2 regions of the Veillonella nakazawae genome follow, and region 1 is predicted to be linked to the other one. Evidence: a T-box and tRNA genes for the amino acid it is inferred to sense, from the RefSeq annotation. Region 1 holds a T-box; the other holds one or more tRNA genes.
The links. The T-box of region 1 lies ahead of thrS (threonine--tRNA ligase). A T-box ahead of a tRNA ligase gene usually reads a tRNA of that ligase, here a tRNA-Thr.
Positions count from the first base shown of each region.

Region 1 (5,207 bases):
TCTATTGTAGTAGGACATAACGCAGAAGGTCTTAACCCAATCGGCGTAACCATGCTTATGCAATATGCGATCTGCTTCGGTCTAGTATTACCAGTAAACTCACCACAAGGTATGGTAGCTTACGGTACCGACACATTCGACGTAAAAACATTTATGACTACAGGCATTCCATTGACTATTATTGGCTATGTAATGATGCTCGTATTTGCCCTTACGTATTGGCACTGGATTGGAATCGCATAATACTGTACTTTCATAACAATCATATATAAACCAAAAGGCTCTGTCATGAGACAGAGCCTTTTAGATATTCACTATATTATTCTAATTCTTTACCTTTAAGTTCAGGGATTAAGAATACAGTTGCTAGAATATCTAGTACGTAGATAATAGCTAGGAATGCAATTGCTACTTGGTAGGAGTACATAGAGATGATCATGCCTACTACCATTGGGCTAAAGCCGCCTACAGCACGACCGATATTAAATAGTACGTTTTGAGCCGTTGCACGGGCAGTTGTTGGGTAGGCTTCTGCCATCAAGGCACCATAGCCACCCATCATACCATTTACAGAGGCGCCTAAGATAGCACCGGCAAATAACATGGCTGTTGGATCAGATAGTTGAGAGTAGATTAAAATAGATGCTACAGCACATACTTGGAATAGGATGAATGTAGGTTTACGACCTATTTTATCGGCTAAGCGTCCAAATAACCAAATACCTACCATCATGCCACAAACAGTAACTGCTGTCCACAAACCAGATTTTGTTAGAGAGAAACCTAATTGCTTACTTAAGAAATTAGGTAACCAAATCATAATACCGTAATAACCAAAGTTTTGAACAGATGTTAAAATAGCAACACCAATAGATGTCTTTGTAGTTCTTACATCTTTTACTAATAACTTGAAAGAGTTTGTATGTGAATGCTCTTTATCTTCTTTACTTTGTACAAAGATTTCTGGTTCATGTAGTTTCGCACGGAATACCCAAGCAACTAGTGCTGGAATAATGCCAACCATAAACATACCACGCCATCCAATGAAAGGAATGAGTAATGGTGTTAACAAAGCAGCAGCCAACACGCCTAATTGCCAACCAAGAGCAACATAACTTGTCGCTTTTGCACGATGTTGAGCAGGCCAAGCTTCAGCAGCGAGTGCCATACCAATACCAAATTCACCACCTAAACCAATACCTGCTATTGTACGGTAGATAAGAAGATCCCAATAGCCTTGAGCAAAAGCACAGAGGCCAGTAAATACCGCAAATAGCACGATAGTCCAAGTCAATACGCGAACGCGACCAAATTTATCTGACAAGGTACCGAAGATGAAACCACCAAGTACGGCACCAACCAAGGTCCACGTAACCAAAGAACCTGCTTGACCAGTGGTCAAGCCTAAATCTCCAGAGATTAAGGTCAACATAAAGCCTAAAATCAAGAGATCAAAACCATCCATAGCATAACCAATGGAGGAACCAATAACGGCTTTCCAGCCATATGAATTTACTTCTTTCATACTATTTCCTTTCGCTACTCACAGGTAACAATTAAAGAGATAGTCCCCACTATACAAATGGCCAACGCCTAGACTTAAGTCTAATGAAAGGCTTTAGTATATGGAGGCTAAATTTATATCTGTTTATTTTGATGCATATAAGAAATTAGATTATAACAATTTCAAACATGACAACTCATCCATCGGTAATATTGATGGATGAGTCATAATAGTCAATTAGTTGCGTTCTTTAATTTCAATTTTAATGGAGTTGAAGAATTCGTCAAATGGAACTGTACCTAATTCGTCGCCGCCGTGTTTACGTACGTTAACGGAATTATCTTCCATTTCTTTATCGCCAACAACGAGCATGTATGGAACTTTTTCCATTTGTGCTTGGCGAATTTTGTAACCAATTTTTTCGTTGCGATCGTCTACTTCTACGCGAACGTAGTCATGGCGCATTTGTTTTGCCAATTGGTTAGCGTATTCCACGTGTTTTTCGGAGATAGGTAATACTTTCACTTGAACAGGTGCCATCCAAGTTGGGAATGCACCAGCATAGTGTTCAGTCAAGATACCGATAAAACGTTCCATAGAGCCAAAGCATGCACGGTGAATCATGATAGTACGATGTTTTTGACCATCTTCACCGATATATTCTACGTTGAAGCGTTCAGGCAAGTTCATATCCAATTGGATAGTACCACATTGCCATGTACGTCCCAAGGAATCTTCGATATGGTAGTCAAGTTTAGGGCCGTAGAATGCGCCGTCGCCAGGGTTGATAACATAATCGATGCCTTTTGCTTCGATAGCGTTACGCAATGCTTCTGTAGCTGCTTCCCAAATTGCATCATCACCCATTGCATTATCTGGTTTAGTAGACAATTCAACATGGTATTTCAAACCGAATTGGCTATAGATACGATCGAACAATTCGATAACTTTCATCAATTCGGATTGCATTTGTTCAGGCAACATAAATACGTGCGCATCGTCTTGTGTGAAAGCACGAACGCGGAATAAGCCGTGTAGTGCGCCAGATAATTCATGACGATGAACTAGGCCAAGTTCTGCATAACGAAGTGGCAAGTCACGGTAGGAATGCATTTCGTTTTGGTAAACCAAGATACCGCCTGGGCAGTTCATAGGTTTAATTGCATATTCTTCGTCATCAATGATTGTAGTATACATATTTTCACGGTAATGTTCCCAGTGACCAGATGTTTCCCACAATTGTTTATTCAAGATGATTGGTGTGCGGATTTCATCATATTCGAAATCATGATGTACTTCGCGCCAGAAGTTTTCTAATTCGTTACGAAGAGCCATACCTTTTGGCAAGAAGAATGGGAAGCCAGGACCTTCTTCTTTGATAACGAACAAACCAAGTTCTTTACCAAGTTTACGGTGGTCCCGTTTAGCCGCTTCTTCAAGCATATGAAGGTATGCATCTAGTTCTTCTTTCTTTTCAAATGCTGTACCGTAAATACGTTGCAACATTTTGTTCTTTTCATCGCCGCGCCAGTATGCACCTGCAATACTTTGTAATTTGAAAGCTTTTACCTTACCAGTGGATGCCACGTGAGGGCCTGCACAAAGATCGATGAAATCGCCTTGCGCATAGCAAGAGATAACAGCATCTTCAGGAAGATCTTCAATTAATTCTACCTTGTAGTCTTCATTTTTAGATTTGAAGAACTCGATAGCTTCTTGACGAGACATTACAGATTTAGTGATAGGCAAGTTTTCTTTCACAATACGGCTCATTTCCTTTTCGATTTTGCCTAAATCTTCAGGAGTCAAAGTATGTTCCATATCGATATCATAGTAGAAACCTTTATCGATAGCAGGACCGATAGCCAATTTAGCTTCAGGCCATAAGCGTTTAACCGCTTGAGCCAAAATATGAGAAGCTGTGTGGCGCAAAGTATGTTTACCACCATCTTCTTCGAATGTTAAGAACGCTACTTCAGAACCGTCGACTAATTCTTCCCGAAGGTCTGTTAATTCACCATTTACATTAGCAGCTAGTACTTTTTTAGCCAAGCTGTTAGATAATTGTTTTACTGCTTCCCCAAGAGTAGTGCCAGCAGCGTATTCCTTTGCACTACCATCAGGTAAAATGATTTTTACATCTGCCATTTTTCTTTCCTCCAATTTATAAACTAGGATAGTTGGATTTTGGTAATAAAAAAAGACCCTCTATCCCTACAAACAAGGGACGAAGATCATTCGCGGTTCCACCCTAGTTAACTACCTATACAAATATATATGTATAGTAATTCACTTCATTAAGCCCGATAACGGTGGCGGCCGTATTTGCCTACTTAGGTTCGACAAATCAGTTTAAAGGGGGTAACTCTAATATATGTGTAAGGCATTTCCAGCATCTGCCTCTCTCTGGTACACAGGGATATGAGAATCATGTCCTTTGCATAACTTTTACTAGATTATAGTATCATAGAGAATTAAAAAATTCAATACGGTTCAATAGTAAATTTCATAAATTCTATAAATTAAAGAAACGCCTTCAAACACATCATATAAAAACGGCCCAATATAACTGATATGTACCCCCATTACGGGTTGTCCATTAAAAGGGGGTACATATGAAACTCAAGCCGTTTATTAAGATTATCATATATACGCTAACTAATGTGGCTGTACTATAGCACATTGTACATAGACTAGATTATTAGCGTTTGAAGTTTGTAGATAACATAGCGCCAATTACTTTTTCCAATTTGCTATTGGAAAGGTCTGGTCCTTTGTATAATATTAAGAGTACATCGTTAGAATTATCTTGTTTAGAAACCATCATAACACCACTACCACGAGCACCGTTATCGTCGTAATCTTTTGCTACGATAACGAGGTTCAAATAATGATCCTTCATATATGTGTACACTTTACTTGTACGTGCAGAGGAACCAATCATTTTTGCCATGCTCATACCACGGTTGAATACGATTGTATTTGCATTATGTGGGTTTGTCGCTAATTGTTGTTTTTCCTCTTCATTTAAAGGCATGAGATTCACCATGAGGGAATCACCCATTTTACCACGGAACATAGCTGGCATTGTTTCGCGCACATCTTCAGGAATACCTGTGTCAGCAGTCAATTTTAATTCTTTAGGAACAGTCATGTATAGAACGCCCTTGCTGTTTCGGCCTACCTCTGTTGTACTGAGGTCTACGGCGCTAAGCATAATGGAATCTTTAATAGTTGCTACTTGATTTGCCAATGGCTTTTCAGGAATGCCACGGCTTGCCAATTGCACGTCACCAGATTTAGTTTTTTTCAAGGTTTCTACATTCCAGTTAGCACCTTTTTTGTCAGCATCGCTAGCCTCAGTGAAAGCATTCGCCCCATCTTTTGTGCCTACATACACGTAAGTTTGAGCTGGGATAATTGTATCTGGCGCACCAGTTTTATTGAACGCTGCACCATATACAACATTAGGAATCACAGAGGAACCAATTTGTAAGTTGTTATTAGTTTGGCTTTCCACATCAAAGTTAATATTGCCAGTGAAGGTCATATCAGGACCATGATTGATAACTACTACATCCCCTGCTTGAGGAATGACAACTGGACCTACTGGGCCCGCCATAGCTACGCCCGCCATAGAAACACTAAGGCAAGCTGTTAATAATGCACGTTTCAACATAGATTGTTTCATAGATATACTCTC
Region 1 covers NZ_AP022321.1:748,896-754,102, reverse strand. Annotated here, with positions in the region: gene VEIT17_RS03325 (DASS family sodium-coupled anion symporter) at 1-243, shown strand, start outside; gene VEIT17_RS03320 (MFS transporter) at 320-1,525, opposite strand; gene thrS (threonine--tRNA ligase) at 1,742-3,652, opposite strand; T-box leader at 3,725-3,956, opposite strand; gene VEIT17_RS03310 (hypothetical protein) at 4,206-5,195, opposite strand.

Region 2 (5,207 bases), 890 kb from region 1:
TGTCCATCTTGAGATACATACGCAGTCGGCACTGGCGGTGCTTGATGATACACATCAGTACCTAGATAACCAAGAATAGAAAAACCAATAATAAGAACGGCTACTACGGCTATCCAATACTTTTTGTATTCACCCATCACATTACCTCCTTTTCTATAAAAACACAAAAGGAGAGCCTTTGCTCTCCTTGAGGTAATAATAGCACTATTAGTAGAATAATTCTGTATCTTTGGTTACAAATACAATAAACAATATATAAATTAATACAAAAATAGGACCCCAATTGGGGTCCTATTTACTACAAAGATTATGAATTAACCTTCGATTTCAGTTACAACACCAGCGCCTACTGTATGGCCACCTTCGCGGATCGCGAAACGAAGACCTTCTTCGATAGCGATTGGAGTGATCAATTCGATATCCATTGTTACGTTATCGCCAGGCATACACATTTCTACACCTTCAGGAAGGTTTACAACACCTGTTACGTCTGTTGTACGGAAGTAGAATTGTGGACGGTAGTTGGAGAAGAATGGAGTATGACGGCCACCTTCTTCTTTAGTCAATACGTATACTTCTGCTTTGAATTTTGTATGTGGTTTGATGGAACCTGGTTTAGCCAATACTTGACCACGTTCGATGTCTTTGCGGTCTACACCACGAAGCAATGCACCAACGTTATCACCTGCTACTGCAGAATCCAAAGTTTTACGGAACATTTCAAGACCAGTTACTACGTATTGTTCAGCTTTTTCTTTCAAGCCTACAACTTCTACTGTGTCGCCTACGTTTACTTGACCACGTTCAACACGGCCAGTTGCTACTGTACCACGACCAGTGATTGTGAATACGTCTTCCACAGGCATCAAGAAAGGTTTGTCAGTATCACGAACTGGAGTTGGGATGTAGGAGTCTACAGCTGCCATCAATTCGTCGATTTTAGCTACATATTGAGCGTCGCCTTCCAAAGCTTTCAAAGCGGAACCTACAACGATAGGTACTTCGTCGCCAGGGAATTCGTAGGAGGAAAGAAGTTCACGAACTTCCATTTCTACTAATTCGATCAATTCTTCATCGTCAACCATGTCAGCTTTGTTCAAGAATACTACGATTGCAGGAACACCAACTTGGCGAGCCAACAAGATGTGTTCGCGAGTTTGAGGCATAGGGCCGTCAGCTGCGGAACATACCAAGATAGCGCCGTCCATTTGAGCCGCACCAGTGATCATGTTTTTAACATAGTCAGCATGGCCTGGGCAGTCAACGTGTGCATAGTGACGGTTTTCAGTTTCGTATTCAACGTGTGCAGTGTTGATTGTGATACCGCGTTCACGTTCTTCTGGAGCTTTATCGATCATGCTGTAATCTTGGAAATCAGCTTGGCCTTTTTCAGCCAATACTTTAGTGATTGCAGCTGTCAAAGTAGTTTTACCATGGTCAACGTGACCGATTGTACCAATGTTAACATGCGGTTTCGTACGTTCAAATTTTTCTTTTGCCATTAGGATTGTATCCTCCTTCACAAAAACAAATTACATTCTAGTATTAATATAATATATTAACCCTAATTTATCAATGGAATATAAGATTCCCTTATACATTATTATACCATATATAGAAAAACTTCTAAAAATACAAATATTCTTCTAAAATAAAAAAACTGACAAATGTAATCCTTACACTCATCAGCTTCAATTTATATTTTATGGAGAAATAAAAAAATCCTCATCAATGTGAGGTTTAATGGTGGCGGCACACGGATTTGAACCGCGGACACACCGGGTATGAACCGATTGCTCTAGCCAACTGAGCTATGCCGCCATGTATGGAGCTAGTGACCGGGATTGAACCGGTGACCTTATCCTTACCAAGGATACGCTCTGCCGACTGAGCTACACCAGCACAATGAACGATCATTTCACTGTGAATTTTTGTGGTTGCGGGGACAGGACTTGAACCTGCGACCTTCGGGTTATGAGCCCGACGAGCTACCAACTGCTCCACCCCGCTATAAATGGTGGAGGGAGAAGGATTCGAACCTTCGAAGTCGAAGACGGCAGATTTACAGTCTGCTCCCTTTGGCCGCTCGGGAATCCCTCCAAAATAAAATGGAGCTGGCGATAGGAATTGAACCCACAACCTGCTGATTACAAGTCAGCTGCTCTACCAATTGAGCTACGCCAGCATCATTACGACAAGATGTATTTTATCATCCGTCCCACTAAGTGTCAAGAACTTTTTAAAAACTTTTTTGAAGTTTTTTTCGTTCACTGCGGTATCCCTTAGTGCTTAATCATAATAACATGAAACGATACCCTATGCAAGTATTTTTTCTAAACTTTTTAAACTTCATTTTTTCCTCATTGGCAATCATAGATAAAGATAGATAATTGCTAATATAGCCACTATTATCCGATAATACCCAAAGGAGGATAAAGACTGGTACAGCCATGATAAACGAAAAATCAGCAGCAGCTCTTCGAGTACAACCGATTAACATGCCCCCTGCAATGGTAGCGCCAGACCGCGAAAATCCAGGCCACAAACAGAGCATTTGATAGAGCCCAATCTGGAAGCATTGGTATATAGATAAATTATTTACAGAATCTACCAGTCTTGTAGTCACTCGTCTTTTTTCTGCATAAATCATAAAAAGGGCGCCTACCAAAAGACCTATTATCACAGGAATCGGCCCAATAATAATCATATGCCCTGTACTAGATACAGGTATACATTCTGTTATTCCTTCTATAATACCTAAAATGAGGGCAATTACATATTGGTCCATGATATCACCTGCCTTTTATATGCGGTCATAACTCATGGCAATATATAATGCCCTCAACAATCAATATAACTCTATTAATCAATAACCATAACACGATCAGGTTTAGTGATTGTCACTACCGCATGTTTTGGATCATTATTGTGTTCTAAGTATAATTGATCACCTTCGAGATGACCACGCCAACCTACAACAATCGGATATGTTTTACTAATAGTCTTTAATAGTTCAAGAGGATTTAAATTTAATATCGGTGCAAACAATACATTAATACCATCGATAAGAACAACTTCTGTATCACTGCGACTTAATGCACGACGAATTACTTCTTCTGCAAGTTGTGGTCTTTCATCACGAGGTACTAATAAAAACTCTTCTTCAATAAGTTGTTTTGCCTCTAAGTACTTCCAACCTTTTTGTTCAGATAATTCACGAATCAACAAACTTTTACCAGAACCAGGACCACCAACGATAAACAATATACGTTCATCATCACCTTGAATTTGTTCCCAACGTTCTCTTACATCTTGAACTGTAACCATATCCCTTGCCTCCTCGCTGTAACCGTTCCTACTTAACTGGACGGTCAGATAACATAACGGATTTGATATATTGGTTTTTATCATCTAGGGCAAACTGTAAATATGAGTCGCTTGCCGCTGGATTTTTATATTCATATACAGTAGATGTGCCCGCATTTGTTGTAGATTCAACAATACGAGTAGGCATACCATATACAAAGAGCAATAAGTATTTAGTATCCCCCATCGCAATACCGCGACGAGTAGGCGTGTAAATATTTAATAGAACACGATTGATGAGATTTTTTTTATCAACACTCACGCCATATTCGTTATATCCAATAAATGTGGACCCAAACAACATACCTTGATGTTTCCAATCATTATTGGGATCATTAACAAAATAATCATTTAATTTATAGCCACGCAACACAAAATCATCAGCAGTCAATTTACCTGCTTGAAAATCATATACTGGAGCTTTAGGCAATCCAAATCTTGGCCATACTTGACCACTAATCATATCAACAGCCTCTACATTGCTTTGTTTGATGGTGAAAGCAATATATTCTTTCTGTTGTCCTAGCATAGATTGTTGTTGGCTATTATTATTTGTATTCTCTATCGAGCTATTAAATTCCTTTTTTCGAGACCATGAATTTTCGGAATGACCTTCATATAGGAAGATATAACTTTCATTTTTCAAATCACGCCACATCGCAATAGGGCTACCATAGGCAAATACCAATTCCATGCGCGTGCTACCAACACCAATATCGCGTACAGTGTGGACGCCTTTTTTCGTACTATGAATATTAGTAATAGTATTCGGTTCAAAGAAATAAGTAGCACCTTGACCGCGCAATTGATTATTTACTAAACGCTCTTGAGCAGGTCCCGTGTAAACGGTCACCTCCAAGTCTTTCATATAGTACGTCGTAAAGTTATCACGAACCACTGTTTTTTCTACATCTTTAGGCGCTACAAACTGATCTCCTAAGCGATACCCATCAATAGCATAATCATCTTCAGACCCTAAAGCTGGCAAATTATTAGCCGTATAAGACTTACCAATATCAGCCAAGTTATTTTGCGTTACGCTAGGCAATGGACCTTCATTTTCGCTAGCTGCTTGCCAAAACTGTATGGAATCACCAAACTCGGTAACTGCCATTTGTTCAGCTAGCCATCCTGTTTTAGTGCTTTCCTTTTTTGTCTTTGTATCGATTTTAACAGCTTTAATCGGTGCATTATCTATATACGCAACAGACTCAGCCGCATCAGTTCCCGCTGCTTCTACAGTTGTCTTATCATCCGTATGTGCAACATCATTTGCATTCTCTGTAGATTCCACCGCAGTTTGTTTCACAGTCGAAATAGCCGGTTCTGCCGCATACCCTACCGTTGTAGCAGATAGGCCAACTAAAAGTGCCGCTACGATACGGCTCTTAATAGAATGATTCATCGATTACTCTCCAATTGCGCACGCAACCATGTCAACCATGGCTCTAACCCATTATGGGCCGTGCAACTTACTTCAAAAATCTCTCCTGTTGGATTCAAATTACGTATATCTTGTATTGCCTTGTCTTTTTTAAATGGTACATAAGGCAATAAATCTATCTTATTAATGAGAATAGCCTTTGACTCTTTAAAGATTAATGGGTATTTAAGAGGCTTATCTTCACCTTCAGTAACAGATAATACAGTTACCTTCATGCTTTCACCAATCTCAAATTCTGCAGGGCATACAAGGTTACCTACATTCTCGATAATGATCATATCGAGTTCATCAAGATTTAAATCACCTAGTGCATCTTGAATCATTTGTGCATCAAGATGGCAACCTCCCACTGTATTGATTTGAATAACAGGAACGCCTAATTCATGAATCCGTTCCG
Region 2 covers NZ_AP022321.1:1,642,483-1,647,689, forward strand. Annotated here, with positions in the region: gene VEIT17_RS07565 (nitric-oxide reductase large subunit) at 1-137, opposite strand, end outside; gene tuf (elongation factor Tu) at 315-1,502, opposite strand; tRNA gene VEIT17_RS07575 (tRNA-Met) at 1,745-1,821, opposite strand; tRNA gene VEIT17_RS07580 (tRNA-Thr) at 1,827-1,902, opposite strand; tRNA gene VEIT17_RS07585 (tRNA-Met) at 1,935-2,010, opposite strand; tRNA gene VEIT17_RS07590 (tRNA-Tyr) at 2,016-2,100, opposite strand; tRNA gene VEIT17_RS07595 (tRNA-Thr) at 2,110-2,185, opposite strand; gene VEIT17_RS07600 (undecaprenyl-diphosphate phosphatase) at 2,294-2,788, opposite strand; gene brxF (BREX-3 system P-loop-containing protein BrxF) at 2,863-3,327, opposite strand; gene VEIT17_RS07610 (hypothetical protein) at 3,356-4,771, opposite strand; gene hypB (hydrogenase nickel incorporation protein HypB) at 4,768-5,207, opposite strand, start outside.
Region 2: it has a tRNA-Thr gene. The T-box ahead of thrS (threonine--tRNA ligase) is inferred to sense a tRNA for this amino acid. The anticodon was not compared.